DNA from 2 places in the Streptomyces sp. NPDC054783 genome. Region 2 is predicted to be linked to the other one. Evidence: riboswitches for the same ligand, from Rfam matches in the RefSeq annotation. Region 2 holds a riboswitch; the other holds the start of a gene.
What was found. Region 2 has a riboswitch for glycine ahead of gcvT (glycine cleavage system aminomethyltransferase GcvT). Riboswitches for the same ligand answer to the same signal wherever they lie in the genome.
Positions count from the first base shown of each region.

Region 1 (11,640 bases), on a different contig from region 2:
ACCGCGCACTGCTGGTGATGCTGGACCTGGTGGCCGCGGAGCGGCGCAGCGGCCGGGTCGCGCTGCCCGTGACCACGACCCGGATCGCCGAGCAGGTGGCCGCCTACCACGGCACCCAGGTCGAGTGGACCACCACCTCGCCCGACGACCTCACGCGCGTCGGCGGCGAGGAGGGCACCATCTTCGGCGGTGACGGCAAGGGCGGGTTCATCGTCCCCGAGTTCAGCAGCGTCTACGACGGCACGGCGGCCTTCGTGCGGCTGATCGGGCTGGTGGCGCGCACGCAGCTCACGCTGAGCCAGATCGACGCGCGGATCCCGCGGGCGCACGTCCTCAAGCGGGACCTGGCCACGCCGTGGGCCGTGAAGGGTCTGGTCATGCGGCGGGTGGTCGAGGCCGCAGGGGATCGCTTTGTCGACACGACGGATGGTGTGCGGGTCGTGGAGACGGATGGGCGCTGGGTGATGGTGCTGCCCGACCCGGCCGAGGCCGTCACCCATCTGTGGGCCGAGGGACCCGACGACGCCTCGGCTCAGGCCCTGCTGGACGAGTGGTCGGCCGTCGTGGACAGCGCCGGGAGGTAAGGGAACACAGACCGGAACGCAGACCGCCGGACGGCAGAATCCACGCACGCGCGCGTGCCGGACAAGTGTCCCCCGAGGGGGTCTGTCCGGCACGCCGGTGGGGCCATTCGGAGGTACTCCTCGCGACATGCGACGATGTGCGGCATGCCGCAGCAACCCCCCGTTCGGAGCAGCCCCACGCGGCCGCAGCGTCCGGACGCCTCCATGTCGTTGATCACCAACGTCATGGATCACAGCCTCGACGACGGGTATGCAGAGGCCGCCGCCCGCAGGACGTCCCAGGGCGAGGGCGGCCTGCCCAGGACCCTGCGGGCGAAGCTCGGCCTCGCGGCCGGTCTCGTGCTCGCGGCGCTGGTCGTGACCGTCGGGGCGGCGCAGACGCGGGCGGCGGCACCGGTGGTCGCCAAGGAGCGGCAGGAGCTGATCGACCGCATCGACGGCGAGACCGCGAACGCGGACAAGCTGGAGGGCACGGTCGACAAGCTCCGGGACGACGTCAGCGCGCGCCAGCGGGCGGCGCTGAAGTCGAGCGGCGGCAGCGCACAGGCCGACCTGGCGGGCGTGCTGTCGGGGGCCACGGCGGTCCACGGTCCGGGTGTCGAGGTCGTGGTGAACGACGCCAAGGAGGCCAGCACCGGCGGTGACGGCACCAACCCGCGGGAGACCTCCGGGTTCTCCGACACCGGCCGGGTGCGCGACCGGGACATGCAGCGCGTGGTGAACGGGCTGTGGGAGTCCGGCGCCGAGGCCGTCTCCATCAACGGGCAGCGGCTGACCGCCCTGTCCGCGATCAGGGCGGCGGGAGACGCGATACTGGTCGACAACAGACCGCTGGTGCCGCCGTACACGGTGCTGGCGGTGGGGGACGGGGAACGGTTGAACACCGATTTCCGCAACAGCGCGGACGGCCTGTATCTGCACGCCCTGGAGCAGAACTTCGGCATCCGCGCCACCATCTCCACAGCGGGCGACCTGCGGTTGCCCGCCGCACCGAGTGTGATCGTACGCACAGCACAGCCGAGCACCGAGAAGACTGAGAAGGGCACATCGTGATCGCCGTACTGGGCCTCGTCGTGGGAGTCGTGGCCGGCCTGTTGGTCCGGCCCGAGGTTCCGGCGGTCGTCGAGCCTTATCTGCCGATCGCCGTCGTCGCGGCGCTGGACGCCGTGTTCGGCGGTCTGCGGGCCATGCTCGACGGGATCTTCGACGACAAGGTCTTCGTCGTGTCGTTCCTGTCGAACGTGGTCGTCGCCGCGTTGATCGTGTTCCTCGGCGACAAGTTGGGCGTGGGCGCGCAGCTGTCCACGGGCGTCGTGGTCGTCCTCGGCATCCGGATCTTCTCCAACGCCGCGGCGATCCGGCGGCACGTGTTCCGGGCGTGACACCGATGAGCGAGCAGAACGAGCGGAACGAGCAGCCGGGCACCCCGCAGAAGCCGGACAAGCCGGAGAACAGGCTGCGCAAGGAACTGCCCGAGGAGGTGCCCGCGCGGGCACCGGAGCCGGCGCCGGAGCAGCAGGAGCGGCCTGAGCAGCCGGAGCAGCAGGCGGAAGCGCCGCTGACCGGTCGGCAGCGGCTGGTGAAGGGGCTGTGGCCGCCGCGGGTGACCCGGGCCCAACTCATCGTCGCCCTGCTGCTGTTCGGCCTCGGCTTCGGCCTGGCGGTGCAGGTGGCGTCCAACAGCGACAGCGACAGCGCGCTGCGCGGCGCACGCCAGGAGGATCTTGTTCGCATCCTCGATGAACTGGATTCGCGTACGCAGCGTCTTGAGGACGAGAAGCAGGGACTCGAAAAGCAGCGCCAGGAACTGCAGAGCAGCTCCGACCAGGCGGCGGAGGCCCGCAAGCAGACGGCCGAGAAGGAGAGGCAACTCGGCATTCTGGCGGGCACCGTGGCGGCGCAGGGTCCCGGCATCACGATGACGATCGAGGACACGAAGGGGACGGTCAAGGCGGACATGCTGCTCGACGCGATCCAGGAGCTGCGCGCGGCCGGTGCGGAGGCGATCCAGGTGAACGGGGTCCGGGTGGTCGCGGGCACCTACTTCACGGACTCCGGCAACGGCGTCGGCGTCGACGGGAACAAGATCAACGCCCCCTATCGTTTCAAGGTCATCGGCAAGCCGCAGGACCTGGAGCCGGCGCTGAACATCCCCGGGGGTGTGGTGCAGACACTGGAGAAGGAGCAGGCCACGGTGACGGTCCAGCAGTCGGACAAGATCGTCGTGGACGCCTTGCGGCAGGCGAAGCGGCCTGACTACGCTCGGTCGTCCTCCCAGTGAACCGGTGGTGCATGGGGGACGTCAGGCAGGGGCATGAGGTTGCGGGGGGTCGGCGCACCGAAGGGGTGGTGCGTGGTGGAAACTGTCTGGTGGATACGGACGTTGTGAGAATGTCCGGCTCGGCCGGTGTAGGCAATCAGGGTTCGTCCTGCCCCACGGGCGGGTCTGTTTCGGTCAAGGGGAATCGCCCGTGAAGTTGTTTGCGAAGTTGTTCCGCAAGAGCGCGCGAGAGGGCAGCGACAACGCGACCGCTCGTCACCGCGCACAGCCTGACGCGGAGGGCCAGCGCCCGCTGTTCAGGGACCAGGTCGCTGGTCCGGGCGGTGACATTTCCGGAGGTCAGGGCGGGGCGTCGGTTGACCCTGCCCAGTCCGGCGGCATAGGTTTCGGCCAACCGTCAACCTCAGCTGCGGGTGGAGGGTTCGCCCCCGGTCCGTACGCTTCCAACGCCCCGGCGGGGCAGCCGCAGGAGGATCCGTCCATGTCGGTCCTGGTGTGTACGAGGTGCGGTAACCGCAACGCGGAGAACGCCCGCTTCTGTTCGAACTGTGGCGCGCCGCTGCGTCCCGGAGTGGCGCCGGAGCGTGCCTCCGAGACGACGTCCACGATCTCGATCTCCGGTCTCGAGGCCTACGACGCCGAGGTCACCGGCCAGACGCAGATGCCGATGCTGTCGCCCGAGGCGCAGGCCGCGGTGGACGCGCTGCCGATGGGCTCCGCGCTGCTGGTGGTGCGCCGGGGGCCGAACTCGGGCAGCCGCTTCCTGCTGGACAGCGACCTGACCACGGCCGGCCGTCACCCACAGAGCGACATCTTCCTGGACGACGTCACGGTCTCACGCCGGCACGTGGAGTTCCGGCGCTCCGCGGACGGCTCGTTCACCGTGGCCGACGTGGGCAGTCTCAACGGCACGTACGTCAACCGTGAGCGGATCGACCAGGTCGCTCTGTCGAACGGTGACGAGGTGCAGATCGGCAAGTACCGGTTGGTGTTCTACGCGAGCCGGCAGGGCATCTGACCCGCCCCCGGACCGGCGTCCGGGGGGACCCCAGGGAAGGTCCATGCTTCAAACACCGAGCGGCGGTGCCGGAAGCGGTACCGCCGCCAGGGACAGTCGGCTGATGAGCATCGGCACGGTGCTGACCGTGCTGCGCGACGAATTCCCCGAAGTCACCATCTCCAAGATCCGTTTCCTGGAGGCGGAGGGGCTCATCGAGCCGCAGCGGACCCCCTCGGGGTACCGCAAGTTCAGCGCCGGGGATGTCGAGCGCCTGGCGCATGTGCTGAGGATGCAGCGGGACCACTATCTGCCGCTCAAGGTGATCCGCGAGCACCTCGACGCCATGGAGCGGGGCGAGGCGGTCCAGCTGCCCGTCGTGGGCCGTCAGCGCACCGCCGAGGACGTTCCGGGGCCGGTGGTCGCGGTGCCCACGGTGGCCCGGGTCGGCAGGGCCGAGCTGCTGGCCGCTGCGGAGATCGACGAGGGCGTCCTGAAGGAGTGGGAGTCGTACGGGCTCATCGCTCCCCTGGAGGACGGGGCGTACGACGCCGAGGCGGTCACCGTGGCCGCGCTCGTCGCCGAACTGGGCCGTTTCGGGATCGAGCCACGCCACCTTCGGGTGATGAAGGCGGCCGCCGACCGCGAGGCCGGACTGGTCGACCAGGTGGTGGCCCCGCTCAAACGCCACCGCAACCCGCAGACCAGGGCCCATGCCGAGGCCCGTACGAAGGAGCTGGCCGCGCTCACGGTCAAGCTGCACGCGGCACTGGTGAAGACCGCTCTCGGGGTGCGGCTGCCGTGAACGCCGGGGGCCGCGGGCGGCCGGATCGGGCACCTGTTCCCGGCCCGACTACCCAAACGTCCCGGGCACGGCCTAGGGTTGCTGTGTGAACGAGCTCGATGTCGTAGGTGTCCGGGTCGAAATGCCCTCCAACCAACCGATCGTGCTCCTGCGCGAAGTGGGAGGCGACCGTTACCTCCCCATCTGGATCGGGCCGGGGGAGGCGACGGCGATCGCCTTCGCCCAGCAGGGCATGGCCCCCGCCAGGCCGCTGACGCACGACCTGTTCAAGGACGTGCTGGAGGCCGTCGGCCAGGAGCTGACCGAAGTACGCATCACCGATCTGCGCGAAGGTGTCTTCTACGCGGAGCTGGTCTTCGCCAGTGGCGTCGAGGTCAGCGCCCGTCCCTCCGACGCCATAGCGCTGGCCCTGCGCACCGGAACGCCGATCTACGGCAGTGACGCGGTGCTGGACGACGCCGGCATCGCCATTCCGGACGAGCAGGAGGACGAGGTGGAGAAGTTCCGCGAGTTCCTCGACCAGATCTCGCCCGAGGACTTCGGCACCAGCAGCCAGTGAAGGCGGACGCCCGGTAGGCTTCGCAGCCCGGTGCTCGGGCATGTGCCACCGGCCAATGAGAGCGTCCTACGGCCTCCCCCCGAAGCATTCGGCTAGCCTTTCCCCGCGGTGGGGCACGGGAAACCACTCCTAGGGTGATTATCACTCGGCGTGCCGAGTGTGGCGATCGTTGACGCACCCCTGGTGACTGCCTACCGTCGTGAAGGCAGGTCAAGGACGGAGGTCGGCGTGAGAACCAGCGGCGACGGTACGGCTGGGGGTGCCCCCGGACGCGGGTTCGGGGAGAGCGGTCCGTACCCTCCCCCGGGCTCTCAGCTGCGTTCGAACAGGGGGTACCCCCAACCGAGCAGCGCGGTCGATCACGCTCCGCAGCGGCCGACGGTGGTGCCGAACGGCGGAGGGGCGGCGTCCATGGCATCGGAACAGATCGGTTATCGCGGGCCGACGGCCTGCGCGGCTGCCGGCATCACCTACCGGCAGCTGGACTACTGGGCGCGCACCGGCCTGGTCGAGCCGAGTGTGCGGCCCGCGTACGGGTCGGGCACGCAGCGGCTGTACAGCTTTCGTGACGTCGTCGTCCTGAAGATCGTCAAGCGGTTCCTGGACACCGGGGTTTCGCTGCAGAACATCCGCACGGCCGTGCAGCACCTCAGGGAACGCGGTTTCCGCGACCTGGAGCGGTTGACCCTGATGAGCGATGGCGCCACGGTCTACGAATGCACCTCGCCGGACGAGGTCCACGCCCTGCTCCAGGGCGGTCAGGGCATCTTCGGGATCGCCGTCGGCGTGGTGTGGCGGGACGTGGAAAGCGCGCTCTCCCAGCTGCACGGCGAGCGCATCGACACCGGCGAGACCCTCGTCGGGCACAACCCCGCGGACGAGCTGGCGCGGCGCCGCAACCGGGCGGTCTGACACCGGTCCCGCTCCGCGGCGGGGCATTGTCAGTGCCGTGGTGCAGCATCGGAGGTGTGAGAAACGCGCCCACGATCCTGCATCTCGACATGGATGCCTTCTACGCCTCGGTGGAGCAGGCATCCAAGCCGAGTCTGCGCGGGAAGGCCGTGGTCGTGGGCGGGCTCGGACCGCGCGGGGTGGTGGCCACCGCGTCGTACGAGGCACGGGTCTTCGGGGTGCACTCGGCGATGCCCATGGCCCAGGCGCGTCGGCTGGCACCCAACGCCGCGTATCTGGTGCCGCGCTTCACCGTGTACCGGGCGATCAGCGAGCAGGTGATGGCGCTGCTGCGGGAGCTGTCGCCGCTGGTGGAGCCGCTCAGCCTGGACGAGGCGTTCGTGGACCTGGAGGCCGGCGGGACGGCCCGGGACGAGGAATCGGCGCGGCGGGCCGGAATCGAGCTGCGCGCGGACATACGGGCGGTCACCGGGCTGACGGGATCGGTGGGGCTCGCCGCCTCCAAGATGCTCGCCAAGATCGCCTCGGAGCAGGCGAAGCCGGACGGCCTGGTGCTCATCGAGCCGGGGTCCGAGCGGGCGCTGCTGGGGCCGATGCCGGTGCGGACCCTGCCGGGGGTCGGGCCGGCCACCGGGGACCATCTGCGCCGGGCGGGTATCACGACGGTCGGGGAACTGGCCGAAGCGGGCGAGGACGAGCTGGTCCGGCTGCTCGGCAAGGCGCACGGGCACGCGCTCCACGCCATGGCCCTGGCCCATGACGAGCGGCCCGTGGTGGCCGAGCGTGAGGCGAAGTCGGTGTCGGTGGAGGACACCTACGACGTGGACATCCACGACCGGCTGCGGATCGGTCTGGAGGTGCAGCGGCTCGCCGACCGGTGCGTGGGACGGCTGCGCGGGGCCGGGCTGTCGGGGCGGACGATCGTACTGAAGGTGCGCAGGTACGACTTCTCGACCCTGACCCGCTCCGAGACGCTCAGAGGGCCCACGGACGATCCGGCGGTCGTGCGCGAGGCGGCCGCGCGGCTGCTGGACTCCGTGGACACCACGGGTGGGGTACGGCTGCTGGGCGTGGGCGTCTCCGGGCTCGCCGACTACACCCAGGAGGACCTGTTCGCGCAGGCCATGCCCGTGCGGGCGGCGGAGACGCCGGAGGAGGCCGGGGCCGAGGTCGTCGTGGAGCAGCCCGAGCCGGTCGAGAGGCACTGGCGCGCGGGACAGGACGTAAGACATGCGGAGTACGGACACGGGTGGGTGCAGGGGAGTGGGCTGGGGCGGGTCACCGTGCGGTTCGAGACGCCGCAGTCCCCTCCTGGGAGGGTGCGGACGTTCTTTGTCGGTGATCCTGCGCTGGAGTCGGCCGATCCGTTGCCGTTGGTTGCGGAGGCCTCCGATCAGGTTTCCTCCGACCCCGCCAGCTTGCCGAAGTCGTGGTCCGGGGCCGAGGGGCGTGAGGCCACGTCCAGGCCGTAGTGGTGGTAGAGCTGGAGTTCCTGTTCGGGTGACAGATGACGGCCCACACCGAAGTCCGGGGCGTCCTTGATCAGGGCGCGGTCGAAGGGGACGTGGAGGGAGCCCTCGATCAGTTCGCTCGGCTCCAGAGGGACGAAGGCGTCGCGGGAGAACAGGCCGGTGCGTATGGCCGCCCACTCGGGCACGCCGGTCGCGTCGTCGAGGTACACCTCGTCGATGGTCCCGATCTTGGTGCCGGTGCGGTCGAACGCCTTGCGGCCGATCAGGTTGCGCGGATCGATGTCGGTCTGCACGGTCCCTCTCCCTCCACGTGGTCGCAATACATCCGTAAGCACTACGAAAGAGCACATTCAGGGAGGTGGCCACTCGAGGGCTCGGGCGTTGACCCCGCTGGTAGGCTGACAGCGGCTGCTGACCCCGTGCGGGAGAGTCCTCCGACCACTTCGGAGGCGCCGAAGGAGCAAATCCTCCCCGGAATCTCTCAGGCTCACGTACCGCACGGACGAGGTCACTCTGGAAAGCAGAGCGGGTGTCGACGGCTTCCGCTCTCACCGACGGTGAAAGCCGGCGTCCCGCAGGGCGTCCGGTGAAGCTCTCAGGTTGAGATGACAGAGGGGGAGGCCGTCGGGGCACCCACGCCGTGGTGCCCTTCGAAGGTCGCGTCAGACCAGGAGGCCTCCGCAATGACCGCCCATCGTATTCCGCTCTCGGAGCTCGAAGCGGGCATCCCGTTCGAGCAGCGCCACATCGGGCCCGACCAGGAGGCGCGGGCCAAGATGCTCGCGCAGGTCGGCTACGGATCGCTGGACGAGCTGACCGCCGCGGCGGTCCCGGACGTGATCAAGAACGCCGACGCCCTCGACCTGCCGGGCGCCCGCACCGAGGCGGAGGTGCTCGCCGAGCTGCGCTCGCTCGCCGACCGCAACCAGGTCCTCGACTCCATGATCGGGCTCGGGTACTACGGCACCTTCACCCCGCCCGTCATCCTGCGCAACGTCATGGAGAACCCGGCCTGGTACACGGCCTACACCCCGTACCAGCCGGAGATCTCCCAGGGCCGCCTGGAGGCCCTGCTGAACTTCCAGACGACGGTCGCCGAGCTCACCGGGCTGCCCACCTCCGGCGCCTCCCTGCTGGACGAGGGCACCGCGGCCGCCGAGGCGATGGCGCTGTCCCGGCGCATGGGCAAGAACAAGAAGGGCCTGTTCCTGGTCGACGCGGACGTGCTGCCGCAGACGATCGCCGTCATCGAGACCCGCGCCGAGCCGACCGGTGCCGAGGTGGTCGTCGCCGACCTCAGCGACGGCATTCCCGCCGACATAGCCGCGCGTGAGATCAACGGCGTGCTGATCCAGTACCCGGGCGCCTCCGGTGCCGTACGCGACATCAAGCCGGTCATCGACCAGGCGCACCAGCTCGGCGCGCTCGTCACCGTCGCCGCCGACCTGCTCGCCCTGACCCTGCTGACCTCGCCGGGAGAGCTCGGCGCGGACATCGCAGTCGGCACCACCCAGCGCTTCGGTGTGCCGATGGGCTTCGGTGGCCCGCACGCCGGATACATGGCGGTGCACGAGAAGTTCGCGCGCAGCCTGCCCGGCCGGCTCGTGGGCGTCTCCGTCGACGCGGACGGCAACAAGGCCTACCGGCTCGCGCTGCAGACCCGTGAGCAGCACATCCGCCGGGAGAAGGCCACCAGCAACATCTGCACCGCGCAGGTGCTGCTCGCCGTGATGGCCGGCATGTACGCCGTCTACCACGGCCCCGAGGGCCTGCAGACCATCGCCCGGCGCACGCACCGCTACGCCACCATCCTCGCCGAGGGCCTGAAGGCCGGCGGTGTCGAGATCGTCCACGGCGCCTACTTCGACACCCTCACCGCGCGCGTACCCGGCAAGGCCGCCGAGGTCGTCGCCGCAGCCCGGGAGAACGGGGTCAACCTCCACCTGGTCGACGCCGACCACGTCTCCGTGGCCTGCGACGAGACCACCGGGCGGGCCCAGCTGGAGGCGGTCTGGTCCGCCTTCGGTGTCAAGGGCGACGTCGAGGCACTGGACGCCACGGCCGAGGACACCCTGCCCGAGGCGCTGCAGCGCACCGACGTCTACCTGACCCACCCGGTCTTCCACCAGCACCGCTCCGAGACGGCGATGCTGCGTTACCTGCGCAAGCTCGCCGACCGCGACTACGCGCTCGACCGCGGCATGATCCCGCTGGGCTCCTGCACCATGAAGCTCAACGCGACCACCGAGATGGAGCCGGTCACCTGGCCCGAGTTCGGCCAGCTGCACCCCTTCGCCCCCGCCGAGCAGGCCGAGGGCTACCTCACGCTCATCCGCGAGCTGGAGGAACGTCTCGCCGAGGTCACCGGCTACGACAAGGTCTCCCTGCAGCCGAACGCCGGCTCCCAGGGCGAGCTGGCCGGTCTGCTCGCCGTCCGCGGCTACCACCGAGCCAACGGCGACGAGCAGCGCACCGTCTGCCTGATCCCGTCCTCCGCGCACGGCACCAACGCGGCCAGCGCCGTGATGGCCGGAATGAAGGTCGTCGTCGTCAAGACCGCCGAGGACGGCGAGATCGACGTCGAGGACCTGCGCGCCAAGATCGAGCAGTACCGCGACGAGCTGGCGGTGCTGATGATCACCTACCCTTCCACGCACGGCGTGTTCGAGGAGCACGTCGCCGACATCTGCGCCCAGGTCCACGAGGCCGGCGGCCAGGTGTACGTCGACGGCGCGAACCTGAACGCCCTGGTCGGCCTGGCCAAGCCGGGCCACTTCGGCGGCGACGTCTCGCACCTGAACCTGCACAAGACCTTCTGCATCCCGCACGGTGGCGGCGGCCCCGGCGTCGGTCCGGTCGCGGTCCGCTCGCACCTGGCGCCGTACCTGCCGAACCACCCGATGCAGCCGGCCGCCGGCCCGGAGACGGGAGTCGGCCCGATCTCGGCCGCTCCCTGGGGTTCCGCGGGCATCCTGCCCATCTCCTGGGCTTACGTCCGCCTCATGGGCGGCGAGGGCCTGAAGCGGGCCACTCAGGTGGCCGTGCTCTCCGCGAACTACATCGCCAAGCGCCTGGAGCCGCACTACCCGGTGCTCTACACCGGCCCCGGCAACCTGGTCGCGCACGAGTGCATCATCGACCTTCGCCCGCTGACCAAGGCGACCGGCGTCAGCGTGGACGACGTGGCCAAGCGGCTCATCGACTACGGCTTCCACGCGCCGACCATGTCCTTCCCGGTGGCCGGCACGCTGATGATCGAGCCGACCGAGTCGGAGGACCTCACCGAGCTGGACCGGTTCTGCGACGCGATGATCGCCATCCGCGCGGAGATCGAGAAGGTCGGCGCCGGTGAGTGGCCGGCGGAGGACAACCCGCTGCAGGGCGCCCCCCACACCTCCGCCGCGCTCGGCGGTGAGTGGACACACGCCTACAGCCGCGAGGAGGCCGTCTTCCCGGCCGGTGTCTCGGCCGCCGACAAGTACTGGCCGCCGGTGCGCCGTATCGACCAGGCCTTCGGCGACCGCAACCTGGTGTGCTCCTGCCCGCCACTGGACGCGTACGAGGACTGATCAGGTGGTGCCGCAGGGCCCCGTCCGGTTTCCGGGCGGGGCCCTCGGCGTGTCATGCCGTCGCCAGGGACACCTCGGTCGCCTTGATCAGAGCGATGACGTCGGAGCCTACGAAGAGGCCCAGGTCGGCGACCGCGTCCTTGGTGATCGCCGCGGTCAGTTCACCGCCGTCGACGGAGATCTTCACGGAGGCCATGACGGCGCCGGTGGTCAGGCCGACGACCGCGCCGGGGAGTTGGTTGCGGATCGACAGGCCCTCCACCCGATGGGTGGCCAGGGAGACCTCGGTCGACTTCACCAGCGCGCGGACGGGCGAGCCGGGGGTGAGGGAGAGGTCCTCGGCGGACTCCTTGGTGATGGCGGCCATGAGGTGCTGGCCGCCGTCCAGACGGAGTTTTACGGTGGCCATGGCCTCGCCCGACTGGACCTCGGTGACGGTGCCGGGGAGCTGGTTGCGGATG
Region 1 is NZ_JBSHAY010000073.1:2,062-13,701, reverse strand. It holds gene ACWGJ5_RS45850 (sugar phosphate nucleotidyltransferase) at 1-584, shown strand, start outside; gene ACWGJ5_RS45845 (DUF881 domain-containing protein) at 729-1,637, shown strand; gene ACWGJ5_RS45840 (small basic family protein) at 1,634-1,966, shown strand; gene ACWGJ5_RS45835 (DUF881 domain-containing protein) at 1,972-2,865, shown strand; gene ACWGJ5_RS45830 (FHA domain-containing protein) at 3,056-3,883, shown strand; gene ftsR (transcriptional regulator FtsR) at 3,927-4,667, shown strand; gene ACWGJ5_RS45820 (bifunctional nuclease family protein) at 4,753-5,226, shown strand; gene ACWGJ5_RS45815 (MerR family transcriptional regulator) at 5,455-6,138, shown strand; gene ACWGJ5_RS45810 (DNA polymerase IV) at 6,195-7,610, shown strand; gene ACWGJ5_RS45805 (PRC-barrel domain-containing protein) at 7,532-7,903, opposite strand; glycine riboswitch at 8,023-8,117, shown strand; gene gcvP (aminomethyl-transferring glycine dehydrogenase) at 8,294-11,179, shown strand; gene ACWGJ5_RS45795 (TOBE domain-containing protein) at 11,232-11,640, opposite strand, start outside.
Region 1: it holds a riboswitch for glycine, as region 2 does, so the genes downstream of both, gcvP (aminomethyl-transferring glycine dehydrogenase) here and gcvT (glycine cleavage system aminomethyltransferase GcvT) in region 2, are expected to answer to the same signal.

Region 2 (11,640 bases):
TACGCGCCCTCCATGACCTTGTGGTTGATCTCCGTGGAGAGCTGAGTCTTCTTCGACTCGTCCAGCGTGGTGGTGTACTGGTCGAAGAGACCGTCGATCGTCTTGTCCTTGATCAGAGCGTAGTTGTTGTTACCGCTCTGCAGGATGTAGTGGCTGCTCCACAGCGGGATGCCGTAGCCCTGGACGGTCGGGAAGTCCGGACCCCAGCCCATGATGATGATGCCGAGCTTCTTCTTCGCCACGTTCGAGGGCGAGCCGATGATGCCCGGGCTCTGCGAGCCGTCGTACTGGTAGATGTCGGCGTTGATGCCGACCTTCTTCAGCGCGGCCTGCAGGGACTCGGCGGTGGCCACTTCCTGCGACTTGTTGTTGCGCACCGCGATGGTGGTGGAGAAGCCGTTCGGCTTGCCGCAGGCCTTCAGCTCCTGCTTGGCCAGGTTGTCGTTGCCGTTCTTGTTGGCACCGGAGATCTGGTACGGGTCGTACTTCTGGCCCTCTCCACCGGCGAGGGTCGGCGGGAGCATGTTGGTGCCGATGTCACCACCGGCGATGGGGCCACCGCGAGCGGTCTGCAGGGACACGTGGTCGGCGGCGTAGATCACGGCCTTGCGGCAGTGCTCGTTGTCGAACGGCTTGACGCTCTGCGGGAAGACCGCGTAGCGGATGAAGCCGGAGACCGGGTTGTCCAGGTTGTCCTTGTGCTGCTTCAGGGCGATCTGACGGCCCTGCGGGCCCAGGCCGGTCTGGGAGGCGTCCACGTCGTAGTCGCCGTTGATCAGCTGCTGGTCCGAGTTCACCTGGTTGGTGGAGATGTCCAGGGTGATCTTGTCCGGGTAGGCCTTGCGGACCGGGTCCGAGGAGGCCTTCCAGTTGGAGTTGCGGACCAGGACCAGGCCCTTGCCCGGGCTGTACGACTGGAACTTGTACGGGCCCGAGGAGAACGGGTGCAGACCGTACTTGGACTTGGTGTCCATGTCCTGGCGGACCGGGGAGGCCGTGACCATCGCCAGCACCTGCAGGAAGTCCGAGTTGGGCTGCGGCAGGTGGAAGACGACCGTCTTGGCGTCCGGCGTCGAGATCGCCTTCAGGCCCAGGTGGTCCTTCGAGGTGTCCTTGTAGGGACCCTTGTAGGTGTTCTTCGGGTCGAGCATCTGCTGGAGGTAGATCGGACCGCCGGACAGGACGTCCTGCGCCCAGACGCGCTCGATGCCGTACTTGATGTCCTGGGAGGTGATCGGCTTGCCGTCCTCCCAGGTAGCGCCGTCACGCAGCGTGAACGTGTAGGTCTTGCCGCCGTCCGAGACCTTGCCCATGTCGGTGGCGAGGTCCGGGGTGAGCGTGGCGCCCTCGGCACCCGGTGCCGTCTTGTAGGTGACCAGCTGGCGGCTGTAGTAGCGGGAGAAGTCCCACATGAAGCCGTAGTAACCGCGCGTGGTGTCCCACGAGTCGGCGTCCTGCGTGCTCACGAACTTCAGCGTGCCGCCCTTTTTGACCTGGTCGGCCTGGGCGACCTTGTTGACGGCCGCGTTGAAGCCGGCCGCGCCGTTCTTCGAGCCTCCGCCATTGCCACCGCCGCACGCCGCCGTGGTCAGCAGACCGGCGACCACTGCGGCAGCGGCGAGGGCCTGCTTGCGCCGCCCTGAGGTGCGTTGGGTGTTCACGATCTCGGATCCTCCGGTTTTGATGAGAGACCCCGTGGCAGAGCTCACGGGACGCTTGGGGTACGGCACGTCAGCGGGAAGCCTTCGGGTCGAGCGCGTCTCGCACGCCGTCGCCGAACAGGTTGAACGCCAGCACCGTGATGAAGATCGCCACGCCCGGGATCACCATGTACATGGGGTCCGAGTCGTAGTAGTCGATCGCGCTCGAGAGCATCTGTCCCCAGGAGGAGGTGGGCGGCTTGACGCCCACGCCCAGGAAGCTGAGGGCCGCCTCGGTGAGGATGTTGGTGGGGATCATCATCGTCGTGTACACGATGATGGGCGCCACGAGGTTGGGCAGCAGCTCCTTGAAGAGGATGTAGAACTGCCCGGCGCCGAGAGAGCGGGCCGCCTCGACGTACTCGCGTTCGCGCAGCGAGAGCGTCTGGCCGCGCACGACACGTCCGATGTACGGCCAGCCGAAGAAGCCGATGACCAGGATCATCACGAACACACGCACGCCCGTGCCGGTGAGGCCCAGCATCTGGTTGGGCATGACGGAGACCAGCGCGATGATGAACAGCAGCTGCGGGAAGGCGAGCAGGCCGTCCATGATCCGGCTGATGAGCGAGTCGACCCAGCCGCCGAAGAAGCCCGCCAGGATACCGAGGACGGTGCCCAGGACGACGGCCACCACGGCCGACAGGAAGCCGACGAGCAGCGAGATCCGGGCGCCGTAGAGGATGCGGGCGAAGATGTCGCGGCCGTTGACCGGCTCCACACCGAGCAGGTGGTCGCCGCTCATGCCGCCCAGGGATCCCTTGGGCGTGCTGAAGAGCGGGTCGATCAGGCTCTGGTGGTACAGGTCCGGGTCCTGGCCCACGAGGTTCGTGATCACCGGCGCGAGCAGCGCGATCACGATGAGGAGAAGCACGACTATGCCGCCCGACAGGGCGAGTCTGTCCCGCTTGAGGCGTTCCCAGGCGATCCGTCCCAGGGACCGGCCCTGGACGGCCTTCGCGTCGGTGGCCGCGACCGCCGCTTCCTCGGCCGCACCCGGGGCCGCTTCCGCGGTCGGCTCGTGCAATGGTGCCGTCATTAGGCTGGGACCCCTCTCAACCGGCGGTAGCCGGCCCGCACTAGCCGCTGGTAGCGGCATCAAACAGTCCGTCGTACACAGGGGCGAACCCCTTGAAGGGGGAGTCTTCAACGCTGGCGCGATCAGCCGCCAGCCTTGACGGGGAATGGATGCGCAACCGTGATGCAAGCTGGCGTTTCCTGTTATGCGGACAGGAAATCGCGGCGACCGGACGGCGCCGGGTGGGACATAGGGGTGCGGCGAAGGTCTTTACGGGCGATATGCCCAGGTCAGTAGCCGCCGTGCACCGGTGGATAGCCGTAGCCGGCGGCCGGGGCCTGGGGGGAGGCCTGGAGTTGCGGCTGGGGCGGGGCCGCGTGGGCTTCGCGGTCGTAGAACGGCCGGGCGTTGGCCCGCATCCACATCACGACCGGGTCGTAGTCGTCGGTCATGGCGACCGTCGACACCGGCAGGCCCTCCGGGACCGCGCCGACGGACTGCTGCATCATCGCGCGCACCGAGTCGACCGCGGCCGGGGAGGTGTCGTACACGTCCAGGCCGATGGCGAGGTACGGCGCGCCGAGCGCCGGCTGCACCCAGACGCGCCGCAGGGAGCGCAGGGCCGGGGTGCGGTGCGCGTTCTGCGCGAGGAGGGCGTAGAACTGCGCGATCTCGATGCCGGGCTCGGTCAGCCGGAGGGGGCCCGCGGGCTGGCGGTCCAGACCCGTGGCGATGCGGCGCAGGTCCAGCCAGGGGATGCCGACGCCGCCGCCGGGGGCGTGCGGGTTGAGCCAGAGGCCGTAGTGGTCGGGGTAGAGGGTGCGGGCCACGTCCAGTCCCTCGACGACCTCGTACGACCGGTTCCAGCCGCTGGCCGAGAGTTCCTGGGCGGAGGTGACGCACGGGGCGTACTGGAAGCCGTCGACCTCCATGTTCCCGTACTGGGCGTCCGGGGAGCCGGCCTGGCCGTGCCACAGGAGCATCCAGATCTGGCCGGACGACGGGGTGGCAAGGGCGCGGAGCAGGGCCTCGTAGGCGTCGTAGCGGCCGGGGGTGACCTGGCGCAGCGTGTGTTCCACGCCGACGCTGCCGCTGTGGCTCGCGCTCACCTGTCGTGCCCTTCTTTTTGTGCCCCGGTGTTTGGAGACAGCTTATGCGCCTACTGGCCCGGGGCCCTGGGTGCGTGCACGGGTGCGGGTTGTGTGCGGCTGCTCGCGCCCACGCGGCGGAGCCGCATATCGGACACAGCCCCGCGCCCCTCAGGTTGCCCCTTGCGTCGGCTTCTAGTGGCCGTGCTGGTAAAAGGGACGGACGTTCGACCTCAGCCATTCGGACACCGGGTCGTCCGTCACGTCCATGAGGACCAGGTTGACCGGCCACTTGACCGGGACTTCGCCGAGGGCTCTGCCCAGGGCCTGCAGGGGCAGGGCGCGCAGGTCGCCCTCCCACTGGGAGAGCTCGACGCCCACGAACATCACCGGGTCGTCCGTCTCTACGGCGGCCAGGCAGCGGCGGGCGGTGAGGACCACGCCGGTCTCGGCGAACTCGGCGGACGCGGCGGAGAGGAAGTCGACCGGGTCGTCCTGCCAGTCGGGCTCGAAGAGGCGGACCCGGGCGCCGGTGTTCGGGCCGTCCAGCGGGGTACGGCCGGCCCGGCACAGCTCGGCCACCGCCGCGGGCGGGAGCGGGATGCCGACCAGCGCGTCGGGGTTGACCGCGAGGCCGACCTGCGGGGGCAGGCCGCGGGCGAACTCCACGGCGGGGGCGATGGTGTAAGCCATGTGGGAGCCGGCCGCCTGGCGCAGCTGCTCCTCGGAGCTGAACACCGGGACGTAGGCCTGGCCCTCGATGTCCAGCGCGGGCAGGTCGAGGGCGACGCTGTCCGGGCCACCGCCGTTGGGCAGCGGGATCCAGAGCAGGCTCCGGCCCAGCACCTCGATGATCCGGCCGGCCGCGGCGGGTATGCCGAGGGAGGCCGAGAGCACCTCCTCCAGTTCGTTGCCGGGCCAGCCGCCGTGCGGCTGGGGGTGCGCCTGTGCCGGGAAGTCCGCGGGAATGTCCGCTGGGAAGTCCATCTGCCTACCGCCTGCTGGGAACCACTGCTGTGACCATGAAGGCTATCGGGTGACCGTGACCGTGCCTCACCTCCTGAATGTGATCCGCCGCAGGCCGTCCGCCGCCGGGCGGTCCAGCAGCACGGCCGCGCCGCAGCCCGCGGGCAGCTCGCCACGCTCGACCGCGGCGAGCAGCCGGGCGGTCGTACGACGGTGGCGGCGGAAGGCGTAGGCGGAGACGCCCCGGCCGCGCTCGCGCTGGCCCTCTCGCGCGGTCTCGGGGGTGACGTCGAGCAGGAGCAGATGGAGGGTGCCGCCACGGCGGCGGGCCTCGCGGGCGAGCCAGGCACGCACCCAGGGCTGGGTGCCGCAGTCGTGCACGACGACGCCCTCGCCGGTGCGCAGGGCGCGGCGCAGGCCGGCGTAGTGGGCGAGGCGGACCAGGGGGCGGTAGAGGGCGTACGGGAGGGCGCGGGGCAGGCGGGCCGCGAAGCGGTCGCGGGTGTCCTGGGAGTCGATGCGGCGGCCGGCGACCGCGCGGCGCATCAGGGTGGACTTGCCGCTGCCGGGCAGGCCGGCCATCACGACCAGGTCGCGGGGGCCGAAGGCCAGGGCGCCGGGGCCGCGGCCGGTGCGGTCGCGCAGGTCGCGGACGCTCTGGTCCGCAGCGGTGCGTTGCCTCGGTACCGCAATGCCGGTGGCGACGGTGGCGTACAACGGGGTCCTGTTCACCGTGATCGTCCTCCCCCATGGGCTTGGCAATATTCATGCCCAGCAAATGTAAAGGGAAGGTAATGCACGGGGCCCGCTGGTTTCGTGCGCGTCCTGCCACAGCTCGGTTACAGATGCGGCCCTGACGGGCGGGGGTGCGGCGTGCAATGATGTGGCCGCCAACTGCATACCGGCCGTTTGAATCCGCGCGGGAGAGTTCCCAGCAGCCTTCGCTGGGACGCCGAAGGAGCAAGTCCCTCCCTTGAATCTCTCAGGCCCCGTTACCGCGCGGGCGAGGCACATCTGAAAAGCGGGCCGCTGCGACAGTGGCTCCACCCAAGGTGCAAGCCGTGATCGTCCCTGTGGCGGTCCTGGCGAACCTCTCAGGTTCCGATGACAGATGGGGAGGAACGTTCCTCGCCCGTCCTGCCTTTCCCTGGGAGACGACCGACCGATGAGCAGTACCGAACCCTCCGAGCTGCGCCACACCGCGCTCGATGCCCTGCATCGCTCGCTCGGTGCGACGATGACCGACTTCGCCGGCTGGGACATGCCGCTGCGCTACGGCTCCGAGCGCGACGAGCACATCGCCGTGCGGACGAAGGCGGGTCTGTTCGACCTCTCCCACATGGGCGAGATCACCGTCACCGGCGCCGGGGCGGCCGCGTTCCTGAACCACGCCCTGGTCGGCAACATCGCCTCCGTCGGCGTGGGCCGCGCCCGCTACACCATGATCTGCCGGGCCGACGGCGGCATCCTGGACGACCTGATCGTCTACCGGCTCGCCGAGACCGAGTACATGGTCGTGGCCAACGCCTCCAACGCCCAGGTGGTGCTGGACGCCCTCGCCGAGCGTTCCGCCGGCTTCGACGCCGAGGTGCGCGACGACCGGGACGCGTACGCGCTGATCGCCGTCCAGGGCCCGGAGTCCCCCGGCATCCTGAAGTCCCTCACCGACGCCGACCTCGACGGCCTGAAGTACTACGCCGGCCTGCCCGGCACGGTCGCCGGCGTCCCGGCCCTGATCGCCCGCACCGGATACACCGGCGAGGACGGCTTCGAGCTGTTCGTGCGGCCCGAGCACGCGGTCGAGCTGTGGCAGGCGCTGACCAAGGCCGGCGAGGGCGTCGGCCTGGTCCCCTGCGGCCTGTCCTGCCGGGACACCCTGCGCCTGGAGGCGGGCATGCCGCTGTACGGGCATGAGCTGACCACCTCGCTCACCCCCTTCGACGCCGGGCTCGGCCGGGTGGTGAAGTTCGAGAAGGAGGGCGACTTCGTGGGGCGCCAGGCGCTCACCGAGGCCGCCGCCCGAGCCGAGCAGAACCCGCCGCGGGTCCTGGTCGGCCTGGTCGCCGAGGGCCGCCGGGTGCCGCGCGCCGGGTACGCCGTCGTCGCCGGCGGCGAGGTGATCGGCGAGGTCACCTCCGGCGCCCCCTCCCCCACCCTGGGCAAGCCGATCGCCATGGCCTACGTCGACGCGGCGCACGCGGCGCCGGGCACCGAGGGCGTCGGCGTGGACATCCGGGGCAGTCACGAGCCGTACGAGGTCGTGGCTCTGCCGTTCTACAAGCGCCAGAAGTAGACACTGGACGCGGTCACCGTGTGACGCCGCGCACGTTCCGCTGTTCACCAGCGATCTCAGCAGTCCCCCCTTCAACAGCACTCCCGCGCGTACAGGAGAATTCAGGCCATGAGCAACCCCCAGCAGCTGCGCTACAGCAAGGAGCACGAGTGGCTGTCGGCCGCCGAGGACGGCGTGTCGACGGTCGGCATCACCGAGTTCGCGGCCAACGCGCTCGGCGACGTCGTCTACGCCCAGCTCCCCGAGGTCGGCTCCACGGTGACCGCGGGCGAGACCTGCGGCGAGCTGGAGTCCACCAAGTCGGTCTCCGACCTGTACTCGCCGGTCACCGGTGAGGTCACCGAGATCAACGAGGACGTCGTCAACGACCCGTCGCTGGTCAACTCGGCCCCCTTCGAGGGCGGCTGGCTGTTCAAGGTGCGCGTCGCGGAGGAGCCGGCCGACCTGCTCTCCGCCGACGAGTACACCGCCCAGAACGCCGGCTGAGGAGTCGTAGCCGTATGACCGTCCTGAACACGTCCCTGCACGAACTGGACCCGGAGATCGCCGCCGCGGTCGACGCCGAGCTCGGCCGCCAGCAGTCCACGCTGGAGATGATCGCCTCCGAGAACTTCGCGCCGCTCGCGGTGATGGAGGCGCAGGGTTCCGTCCTCACCAACAAGTACGCCGAGGGCTACCCGGGCCGCCGCTACTACGGCGGCTGCGAGCACGTCGACGTCGCCGAGCAGATCGCCATCGACCGGATCAAGGAGCTGTTCGGCGCCGAGTACGCCAACGTCCAGCCCCACTCCGGCGCCTCCGCCAACCAGGCGGCCCTGTTCGCCCTCGCCCAGCCCGGGGACACCATCCTCGGTCTGGACCTCGCGCACGGCGGCCACCTGACCCACGGCATGCGCCTGAACTTCTCCGGCAAGCAGTTCAACGTGGTCGCCTACCACGTGGACGCCGGGACCGGCCTGGTCGACATGGCCGAGGTCGAGCGCCTCGCCAAGGAGCACCGCCCGAAGGTGATCATCGCGGGCTGGTCGGCGTACCCGCGCGAGCTGGACTTCGCCGCCTTCCGCCGGATCGCCGACGAGGTCGAGGCCTACCTGTGGGTCGACATGGCGCACTTCGCGGGCCTGGTCGCGGCCGGTCTGCACGCCAACCCGGTGCCCTACGCCGACGTGGTCACCTCCACCACGCACAAGACGCTGGGCGGTCCGCGCGGCGGCATCATCCTCGCGCGCAGCAAGGACTTCGCGAAGAAGCTGAACTCGTCCGTCTTCCCGGGCTTCCAGGGCGGTCCCCTGGAGCACGTGATCGCGGCGAAGGCGGTCTCCTTCAAGGTCGCGGCCTCGGAGGAGTTCAAGGAGCGCCAGCGTCGTACCGTGGAGGGTGCCCGCATCCTCGCCGAGCGCCTGACGGCGGCGGACGCGCGCGAGGCCGGCGTGAACGTCCTGTCCGGCGGTACGGACGTGCATCTGATCCTCGTCGACCTGCGCGAGTCCGAGCTGGACGGCCAGCAGGCCGAGGACCGCCTCCACGAGGTCGGCATCACGGTCAACCGCAACGCGGTCCCGAACGACCCGCGTCCCCCGATGGTGACGTCGGGCCTGCGGATCGGTACGCCCGCCCTCGCGACCCGCGGCTTCACCGCCGAGGACTTCGCCGAGGTCGCGGACGTGATCGCCGAGGCGCTGAAGCCGTCCTACGACGCGGAGGCGCTCAAGGCGCGCGTGACGGCGCTCGCCGACAAGCACCCGCTGTACCCGGGCCTGAACAAGTAGGCCCGGACAAGTAGATCCCCGGTGGGGCACTCGTGAGGACAGTGCCGGAAGGTCCTGGCGGGCGCCCCACCACCCCCCTGTTTTTGCTGTCTTGAGGAGTGACCGTGGCCATCTCGGTCTTCGACCTGTTCTCGATCGGCATCGGCCCGTCCAGCTCCCACACGGTCGGCCCGATGCGCGCGGCGCGGATGTTCGCCCGCCGCCTGCGCAACGAAGGGCTGCTGGAAAAGGCAGCGACCGTCCGGACGGAGCTGTACGGCTCCCTGGGCGCGACCGGGCACGGCCACGGCACCCCGAAGGCCGTCCTGCTCGGCCTGACCGGCGACTCGCCGCGCACGGTGGACGTGGAGACGGCGGACGCGCGCGTGGAGGCGATCAAGGCCGAGGGCCGGATAGGTCTCCTGGGCGAACACGAGATCGCCTTCGACTTCGACAAGGATCTCGTGCTGCACCGCCGCAAGGCCCTGCCGTACCACGCCAACGGCATGACGCTGTGGGCGTACGACGCCTCCGGCGCGGAGCTGCTGTCGAAGACGTACTACTCGGTCGGCGGCGGTTTCGTCGTGGACGAGGACGCGGTCGGCGCGGACCGGATCAAGCTGGACGACACGGTCCTGAAGTACTCCTTCCGCACCGGCGACGAGCTCCTGCGGCTGACGAAGGAGACCGGCCTGTCGATCTCCTCGCTGATGCTGGAGAACGAGCGGGCCTGGCGCACCGAGGAGGAGATCCGCGCGGGCCTGCTGGAGATCTGGCGGGTGATGTGCGAGTGCGTCCAGCGCGGCATGTCCCGCGAGGGCATCCTGCCCGGCGGCCTGAAGGTGCGCCGCCGCGCGTCCGTCTCCGCCCGCCAGCTGCGCGCCGAGGGCGATGCACCGGCCCACGCCATGGAGTGGATCACGCTCTACGCCATGGCCGTGAACGAGGAGAACGCGGCGGGCGGCCGGGTCGTCACCGCGCCCACGAACGGCGCGGCCGGCATCATCCCGGCGGTTCTGCACTACTACATGAACTTCGTGCCGGGCGCCGACGAGGACGGCGTGGTGCGCTTCCTGCTGGCCGCGGGCGCGATCGGCATGCTCTTCAAGGAGAACGCCTCCATCTCCGGCGCCGAGGTCGGCTGCCAGGGCGAGGTCGGCTCCGCCTGCTCGATGGCCGCGGGCGCCCTTGCCGAGGTCCTCGGCGGCTCCCCGGAGCAGGTCGAGAACGCCGCCGAGATCGGGATGGAGCACAACCTGGGCCTGACCTGCGACCCGGTCGGCGGCCTGGTCCAGATCCCGTGCATCGAGCGCAACGGCATGGCCGCGGTCAAGGCGGTCACCGCGGCGAAGATGGCCATGCGCGGCGACGGCTCCCACAAGGTGTCCCTGGACAAGGTCATCAAGACCATGAAGGACACCGGCGCGGACATGAGCGTGAAGTACAAGGAGACGGCCCGGGGCGGGCTCGCGGTGAACATCATCGAGTGCTGAGGGGGAGGGCCCTGACCAGCGCGTTCGTGTCTTTCGGCGCTGTCGGGGCCTTCCCTGCTTACGCTGCGGAAAGTCCCTGGAAACTCCCTGGGACAGGTGTGAAAGTCCCTGAAAAGTCCCTGGCCCGTCCCAGACGAACGACGCCGTTTCGGTCGGCACGGGGCGGCGTTGCCGACACCCGCGCTCTTGAGACAGCCAGAAGTCCAGAGACACTGGGACCCGCTGTTGTCACCCCGTGTTGGACCGCCCAGGAGGCCCTAATCCCTTGTTAAAGCGTTCCAAGAGAGCGGTAGCTCCAGGAGCGTTCGAGTGCCGGACCGCGACACCTCGTGGCTGCCAGGCGGGCAACGCCTCGCTTTGGACAGCGTGCGCGGTCCTGGTGCTACCCCGGCTTCCGGCTGAAGGCCGCCCGTGTGCTGGACCTGTACGCCCGCACCTGGCAGGACCGGACGCTGGGCGAGGACGAGTACGTCATCAGCGCGGACGAATGGACTTCCATCCAGGCCCGCTGCCGCTGCCACCCCACCCTCGCCCCCGGCCAGGCCCGTGCCATGCGCGTGTGAGCAACACCTACAGCCGCGGCGGCGCAGTGGCCTGCCTACCTGGCCGCCTACGACGTCCACGCCGCACGGGTGTCCGGCCGCACCGAGCCCAGACCGGCGTCGACCCGTTCATGAACCTGGTCGCCCAGGTCATGACCCAAGAGCCCTACGCCAGCGCGAAACGCGTGTGCTGGATCGTCGACAACCGCTCCTCCCACCGCGGGCAGAAGGCCGCCGACCGGCTGTCGGCCGCGTTCCCGAACGCGGCGATGGTCCACACCCCGATGCACGCCTCCTGGTTGAACCAAGTGGAGATCTACTTCTCCGTCGTGCAACGCAAGGTCGTCTCGCCCACTTCACCGACCTCGCCCAGGTCGGGGACCGGCTCCGAGCCTTCGAAGACCGCTACAACGCCACGGCACAGCCGTTCCAGTGGAAGTTCACCACCTCCGACCTAGACGACCTGCTGGCCAGGCTCGACCAGCACACCGCCGGCCGACACGAAGAATCCTCGCCGCGCCGACAGCATGATCAACCCTCGAAGGATTTACGGCGTCGACCACTAAGAGATCACGTGACGGGCGAGGTGGGACCGCTTCCCGGAGGTGAGGTCGGTACGGCCTCGGCCGAACGCGCAGGCAGGGGCGCTCAGGCGTAAAATAGTGTATCTCCAGTGAGGACTCCTTCCACCCAACCATTTGGGCGTGTGAATACACCACGCCGAGCCGACGAATTGGGCCTTACGCGGGGAGGCAGCCATGCGTCTACTGCACTTGAGCGATCTACATATAC
Region 2 is NZ_JBSHAY010000002.1:445,953-457,592, reverse strand. It holds gene ACWGJ5_RS06310 (ABC transporter substrate-binding protein) at 1-1,661, opposite strand, end outside; gene ACWGJ5_RS06305 (ABC transporter permease) at 1,732-2,739, opposite strand; gene ACWGJ5_RS06300 (enhanced serine sensitivity protein SseB C-terminal domain-containing protein) at 3,009-3,827, opposite strand; gene ACWGJ5_RS06295 (enhanced serine sensitivity protein SseB) at 4,002-4,793, opposite strand; gene ACWGJ5_RS06290 (AAA family ATPase) at 4,860-5,504, opposite strand; glycine riboswitch at 5,683-5,780, shown strand; glycine riboswitch at 5,781-5,893, shown strand; gene gcvT (glycine cleavage system aminomethyltransferase GcvT) at 5,938-7,065, shown strand; gene gcvH (glycine cleavage system protein GcvH) at 7,174-7,551, shown strand; gene glyA (serine hydroxymethyltransferase) at 7,566-8,834, shown strand; gene ACWGJ5_RS06270 (L-serine ammonia-lyase) at 8,939-10,306, shown strand; gene ACWGJ5_RS06265 (hypothetical protein) at 10,720-10,869, shown strand; gene ACWGJ5_RS06260 (transposase) at 10,866-11,306, shown strand; gene ACWGJ5_RS06255 (metallophosphoesterase) at 11,607-11,640, shown strand, end outside.